DNA from 3 places in the Janthinobacterium sp. GW822-FHT07A03 genome. Region 3 is predicted to be linked to each of the others. Evidence: predicted binding sites of a transcription regulator. Region 3 holds the regulator's gene; each other region holds the start of a gene.

Region 1 (2,268 bases), on a different contig from region 3:
CGTTTCGCCATCTGCACGCATCCGCCGGCGCCGCGATGGCAGCGTTTTACTCGTCGACGTAATCGGGTTCGATATCGAGACCACCATAGCGGTTTTCGCACGAGCGGCGCGTCAATTCCTGCTTGCCGCTCTTGCCATCAAGCACCATCGTCAAGTCGCGGCAAGTACGATGGTAGCTGCCAGGTTTGGCGTCCGTCCGCGAGGGCGTCAAAGTGACGCGCAAGGGCACGGCATTGCCCAGTCCCTTGTTGCTCCATTCACGGCTCTTGCCATCCTCTTCATCTTTCAGGGTGCGCACGGCGGCCGTCAGCAAGGATTTCTGTTCCTTCGCATTCAGCCTGGCGATGGTCACGTCGGACAGGAAGGGCGGATACACGACGGGCGCCGGGTCCTTGCCCTGCACATCCCAACGGCCGCTGTTCTGCGAACAGGTGCGGCGGCTCAGGTCCTGCGACTTGTCGCGCGCCGTGACGACGAATTTCAGGTCGCGGCAGATGTGCGCCTTCAGGCTGTGTTCCGTCATGCCGGAGTTGCTGAAGTGATATGTGACCTTCACCAGCACGCCGCTGTCGCCGCCGTTGTTCCACACATGGGCTTCCTGGTCGTCGTCGTCCTTGTTCAGATCGTTGAACAGCTCGTTGAGCAGCATTTCCTTTTCCAGCGGCGTCAGGGTCGCCACGGTGATCTCGTCGAGAATGGTGGGCGTTTGCGCGGCGGCATTGCCCAGGCAGGCGAGGCCGACGAGGGCGGCGCCCAGCAGGCGCAGGGTAGGACGGGAAAGAGTCGATGGCATGGTGTGCTTTCTGGTACAGGGGGAATATTGATATGCAATTGCAATCATCTTATCAAAGTCCATAGCAAAACTCTGTTTCCCGTGCGTACAGGAACGCCGTTCGCCTGAAGGGCATGCTAGAGTCGCGCCTGTTGCTGACGCCCGGGAACGAGGCTTGCGTTTGCGCAAACCCTGCGTAAATGCAGGCTGCACAGAACGTCTATGCATATCTTCCCGGAGAATAAGCCCTTGAATAAGCCCCCTACCGTCCCTATAATTAGCACTCGTTAGTAGAGAGTGCTAACAAACTCTTTCGTAGCAATCCTCAGGACATGATGGTGTCTGCCGGGCAACAGCAGGGAACGCTACGCGGCGGGCGACGCCGCGATGCCACCACTGCCCAGCGCCGGCATGCACCCGATGCCATGGGGTTTGCTTGACCGTTGCGGGCTGCTTTCAACGGCGGTCACTGAAAGCACGCCTGGCGCTGTGCCAGGCATGTATTCATTTAGCAACACCTATCCATTGAACTTTAAGGAGTTTTGTATGAATCTGCGCCCATTGAACGATCGCGTCATCGTCAAACGCCTCGACCAGGAAACCAAGACTGCGTCCGGCCTCATCATTCCTGATGCAGCTGCTGAAAAACCGGATCAAGGCGAAGTCCTTGCCGTAGGCAATGGCAAGATTCTCGACGACGGCAAAGTCCGTCCTCTGGATGTCAAAGTGGGCGACCGCGTCCTGTTCGGCAAGTACGCCGGCCAAACCGTCAAAGTTGACGGCGATGAGCTGCTGGTCATGCGCGAAGAAGACATCATGGCGATCGTCGTCAAGTAATTGTTTCCACGTTGTAGACAGATACATCCCGAAACTCAGGAGAATTGAACATGGCAGCTAAAGAAGTAGTATTCGGCGACGCAGCGCGCGCCAAGATGGTCGAAGGCGTCAACATCCTCGCCAACGCAGTCAAAGTCACCTTGGGCCCGAAAGGCCGCAACGTGGTCCTGGAGCGCTCGTTCGGCGCCCCTACCGTCACCAAGGATGGTGTGTCGGTAGCGAAAGAAGTTGAACTCAAAGACAAGCTCATGAACATGGGCGCGCAAATGGTCAAGGAAGTGGCTTCCCGCACCAGCGACAACGCCGGCGACGGCACCACCACCGCAACCGTGCTGGCCCAAGCCATCGTGCGCGAAGGCATGAAGTTCGTTGCCGCCGGCATGAACCCGATGGACCTGAAGCGCGGTATCGACAAGGCTGTTGCTGCGACCGTCGAAGAACTGGCGAAAATCGCCCGTCCTTGCACCACGACCAAGGAAATCGCCCAGGTTGGCGCGATCTCGGCGAACTCGGACTACTCGATCGGCGAGCGTATCGCTGAAGCGATGGAAAAAGTCGGCAAAGAAGGCGTGATCACGGTGGAAGACGGCAAGTCGCTGAACGACGAGCTGGACATCGTTGAAGGCATGCAGTTCGACCGCGGCTACCTGTCGCCATAC
Region 2 (2,268 bases), on a different contig from region 3:
TGGCCAGCGCCATGCGCAAGATCGTCGGCGAGCAAAAGGCGAAGATCGTCTTCATCCCGCGCGAACAGGCGCTCGACACGCTGAGAAACAAGAACGGCCTGGCCGACGTGCTCAGCACCCTGGGCGACAATCCCCTGCCCGACAGCTATGTGCTGAAACTGGACGCCTTCAGCAGCGCCAGCGAGGCGCAGGATGTCGATGCCGTGGCGGAACAGTTGCGCCATCTGCCCGGCGTGGAATCGGCGCAAGTCGATTCGGCCTGGGTCAAGCGCCTGGCGGCCCTGCTGGGCGTGCTGCGCCTGGTGCTGCTGCTGCTGGCGATCACCCTGGGCGTGGCCGTCATCGCCGTGGTCTTCAACACCATCCGCCTGCAGGTGATGCAGCAGCGCGATGAAATCAGCATCTCGAAGCTGATCGGCGCCACCGACACCTTCATCCACCGCCCCTTCTATTACACGGGCGCCCTGCTGGGCCTGTGCGCGGGCGCGCTGGCCCTGGGCGCCGTGGCGCTGGCCTTGCAGCCGCTGAATACCGCGATTGCCGAGTTTGCCCGCCTGTATGCGTCCGAATTCCAGCTGGTGCCGCTGGCGCCGCTGCCGATGGCAGGCTTGCTGGCCGTCAGCGCCAGCCTGGGCCTGATCGGCGCCTTCCTCTGCGTGCAGCGCCACCTGGCGCGCCTGAACTGACCTTCCTTTCCATGGCGGCGCTCCTGGCGCCGCCATGCGCCTCGCCCTCCCCATCTGCTGTTATCTTGATATTAAGCAAGTATTCTTAAGGTTCGCTTCAGCCAGAGGCCGTAGACTAGCCATGTTGTCGTGAAGCGGCCTGCAGTGCTGTTCAGATCGCTGTTCAGACATATTTATCAAGCATTCATTCGCCATAGCATTTAGGCTATCAGGACGATTAAATGTGCTGATTGGCACTCTCAAGCAGAGAGTGCTAATATAGGGACATACCAACAGCAGAACTGCCATGGACGCCAGATGAAGATGGTGCCGCGATCTGCAAAGTGCAAGACCGAATACACAAAACAGAACAGACAATCGGGCCACGTCGCGTGACGTGGCCAACTGGAACACAGCAAGACTACGAGGGAGAAAACATGACTATGATGTCCGCAACATCCGCATTGGTTCCGACCAAAAGTAATGCGCTGGGCCTCGGGTTCACTGGCAATCTGGGCAATATCGACGCCTATATTTCGGCCGTGAACCGTCTGCCCATGTTGACCCACGACGAAGAAATTTCGCTGGCGAAACGCCTGCGTGAAAAAAATGACCTGGCCGCCGCGCAAGAACTGGTGCTGTCGCACCTGCGCCTGGTGGTCTCGATTGCCCGCGGCTATCTGGGCTATGGCTTGCCGCACGCCGACCTGATTCAGGAAGGCAATATCGGCTTGATGAAAGCCGTGAAACGCTTCGATCCGGACCAGGGCGTGCGCCTGGTGTCGTACGCCATGCACTGGGTGAAAGCCGAGATGCATGAGTACATCCTGAAAAACTGGCGCCTGGTCAAGGTCGCGACGACGAAGGCGCAGCGCAAGCTGTTCTTCAACCTGCGCAGCCACAAGACGGGCCTGGACGCGATGACGCCGAAGCAGATCGATGCGCTGGCCAAGCTGCTCGACGTGAAGCGCGAAGAAGTGATCGAAATGGAAACGCGCTTGAGCGGCCGCGACATCGCCCTGGAATCGCCGACCGACGATGAAGACGACAAGTTTTCGCCGATCGCCTACCTGTCGTCGGAGCAAAGCGAGCCGACCAAGGTGCTGGAAGCGGAACAAGTGACGCGCCTGCAATCGGAAGGCCTGGAAACGGCCTTGTCCAAGCTGGACGCCCGTTCGCGCCGCATCATCGAAGCGCGCTGGCTGGCCAACGACGACGGTTCCGGCGCCACCCTGCACGCCTTGGCGGAAGAGTTCGGCGTATCGGCCGAGCGCATCCGCCAGATCGAAGTGGCGGCGCTGAAAAAAATGAAGGGCGCCCTGGCGGCCTACGTGTAATCGAAAGCAATGCCACAATGCAAAAGGCGCCGCAAGGCGCCTTTTAGTTTTATAAATGATATTTATCAACAGATAAACATTGTCAGCCCTTATGCTGCAGCCAAGCCCTTGGTGATCAGCTCGGCGACCAATTCATTCAGATCCGCGCCGCGTTCCTTGGCCAGGGTCTGCAATTGCAACACCAGATCGCTGTTCAGCTTGACGGCGAACGGCACCAGGCCCAGGGCCTGATCGCGCTTGCGCTGCTCGCGGCGGTCGACGACCAC
Region 3 (2,268 bases):
TGAATTTTTGCAGCGGCGTAATGGTGGTCGTTTGTGCGCCCTGTTCGGGGACCAGTTCCTTGCCTTCTTTTTGAGCAGCTGCCGGCTTTTCGCCAAGGATGCCACGGCTGGCGCAGCCGGACATGGCCAGCGCGACACAGACCATGCCTGCCACGACTGGTGCTCGAAATGAAATACGGTGCCAGAGAGATGGCAATACAGCCGGTGTTACGCGCATAAATGACCTCAATTTGATGAACAAAACGCCAGGAGTGGCCGGCCTGCCAAAAAATGCATATTTTGGCACTCCCCGCTAAAACGCTATATGATAAAGCACCTGACCCACATACGAGCAACAAACATGAGTAACAATCCTAGTGATCTCAAGGCAAGCGGCCTGAAAGCCACCTTGCCACGGCTGAAGATACTCGATATCTTCCAGAGTAGCCCGGTACGCCACCTGACCGCGGAAGACGTCTACAAGATTCTGCTGGCCGACAATATGGATGTCGGTTTGGCAACTGTCTACCGCGTCCTCACGCAATTCGAACAGGCAGGCTTGCTCAACCGCAACCATTTTGAAACCGGCAAGGCGATTTTCGAGCTCAACGAAGGCTCCCACCACGACCACCTGGTGTGCCTCGACTGTGGCCGGGTCGAAGAATTCTTCGACGAAGAAATCGAAATCCGCCAGCAAAAAGTGGCCGAAGAGCGCGGCTTCAAGATTGCCGAACACGCCCTGGCCATCTACGGCAACTGCACCAAGACAGCTTGCCCGCACAAAACAGCCTGACCCTCGCCGGCCGTTCCCGCAAGGGGCCGGCCGGCGCAGCATTGAGCAGCATCAATGATGGCTGAGCGCGCTCGACAGTAATTTAGCCGTGATATCGACGATCGGAATGACGCGCTCGTACGCCATGCGCGTCGGTCCGATCACTCCCAACGTCCCCACGATCTTGCCGTTGACTTCATACGGCGCCGTCACCACGCTCATTTCATCCATCGGCACCAGGTTCGATTCGCCGCCGATGAAAATCTGCACGCCCGTCGCCTTGCTCGACACGTCGAGCAACTGCATCAAGCCCGTCTTTTGCTCGAACATGTCGAACATCTGGCGCAGCGAATGCATATTCGATGACAGATCGCTCACGCTGAGCAAGTTGCGCTCGCCGGAAATGACCATGTCGTCGCTATGATCGGCCATCGCCTCGCTGCCCGCTTCCACGGCCACCTGCATCAAACTGCCCATATCGTCGCGCAACTGGCGCAATTCGCCCTGCAGGCGCACGCGCACGGCGTCGAACGACAGGCCGCCATAATTCTGGTTGATGTAATTGGCCGATTGCACCAGTTGCGCCGGCGTATAGTCCGCTTCCGTCAGCAATAAACGGTTCTGCACGTCGCCGCCCGGGGCGACGATGACGAGCAGGATGCGTTTTTCCGACAGGCGCAGGAATTCGATCTGCTGGAACACGGATTCGCGGCGCGGGCTGAGCACGACGCCGGCGAACTGCGACAGCGACGACAGCATCTGCGCCGCGTTGGCGATGGTCTTTTGCGGCTGCGGCGTCTGCAGGCGCATGCGCGACTCCACCAGGTGCTCGTCCAGGTGCCGGACGGTCAGCAGGGTATCGACAAAGATGCGGTAGCCGCGCGGCGTGGGGATGCGTCCGGCCGAGGTGTGCGGACTGGAGACATAGCCGAGCTCTTCCAGATCGGCCATGATGTTGCGGATCGTGGCCGGCGACAGGTCGAGGCCGGAAATTTTCGACAAGGCGCGCGAACCGACCGGCAGGCCGTCGGCGATATATCGCTCGACCAGGGCTTTCAGCAGTGTTTGGGCACGTGTATCGAGTTGCATGGTGTTTTAGGTAAGCAAATATTCTTTATTAAGCAAGCGGCAACGAAAGCGGCCGAACGTGCATCAACAGCGCCTATTATGCACGTTCGCCCGGCCAGCGGCGATCAATCTTCCAGTTGCCCCTGCAGCCACAGCAGCAATTCATCAAAGTTGGCGCAGATGGCGTCGGGCCGCACGCCGGCGGCCAGGTGGGCGTCGCTGCCCTTGCGGTTCATCCACACGGCACGCATGCCCGCTCCCTGCGCTCCCGTCACGTCGAAATACAGATCGTCGCCCACATACACGGCCTCATGGGGCGCCACGCCCAGCGCGGCGCAGGCGGCCAGGAAGATGCTGGCGTCGGGCTTGGCCACGCCGAAATCGCTGGCGGCAATCGAAACCTTGAAATGCTGCGCCAGGCCGATAATTTCAAGGTCCGCGTTGCCATT

What was found. Region 3 encodes HrcA, which represses chaperone genes, less so after heat shock. Its sites were predicted from a motif close to TTAGCACTCNNNNNNNNNGAGTGCTAA; they were not measured.
Region 1: the regulator HrcA is predicted to act here: its motif matches at 1,050-1,076, upstream of groES (co-chaperone GroES).
Region 2: the regulator HrcA is predicted to act here: its motif matches at 917-943, upstream of rpoH (RNA polymerase sigma factor RpoH).

Annotation. Positions count from the first base shown of each region.
Region 1 is NZ_JBXAKW010000009.1:80,827-83,094, forward strand. It holds gene AC1RJW_RS23740 (hypothetical protein) at 47-793, opposite strand; gene groES (co-chaperone GroES) at 1,319-1,609, shown strand; gene groL (chaperonin GroEL) at 1,660-2,268, shown strand, end outside.
Region 2 is NZ_JBXAKW010000010.1:203,367-205,634, reverse strand. It holds gene ftsX (permease-like cell division protein FtsX) at 1-686, shown strand, start outside; gene rpoH (RNA polymerase sigma factor RpoH) at 1,109-2,002, shown strand; gene AC1RJW_RS25780 (hypothetical protein) at 2,092-2,268, opposite strand, start outside.
Region 3 is NZ_JBXAKW010000003.1:463,209-465,476, forward strand. It holds gene AC1RJW_RS11690 (outer membrane protein assembly factor BamE) at 1-145, opposite strand, end outside; gene fur (ferric iron uptake transcriptional regulator) at 341-772, shown strand; gene hrcA (heat-inducible transcriptional repressor HrcA) at 824-1,840, opposite strand; gene AC1RJW_RS11705 (HAD family hydrolase) at 1,945-2,268, opposite strand, start outside.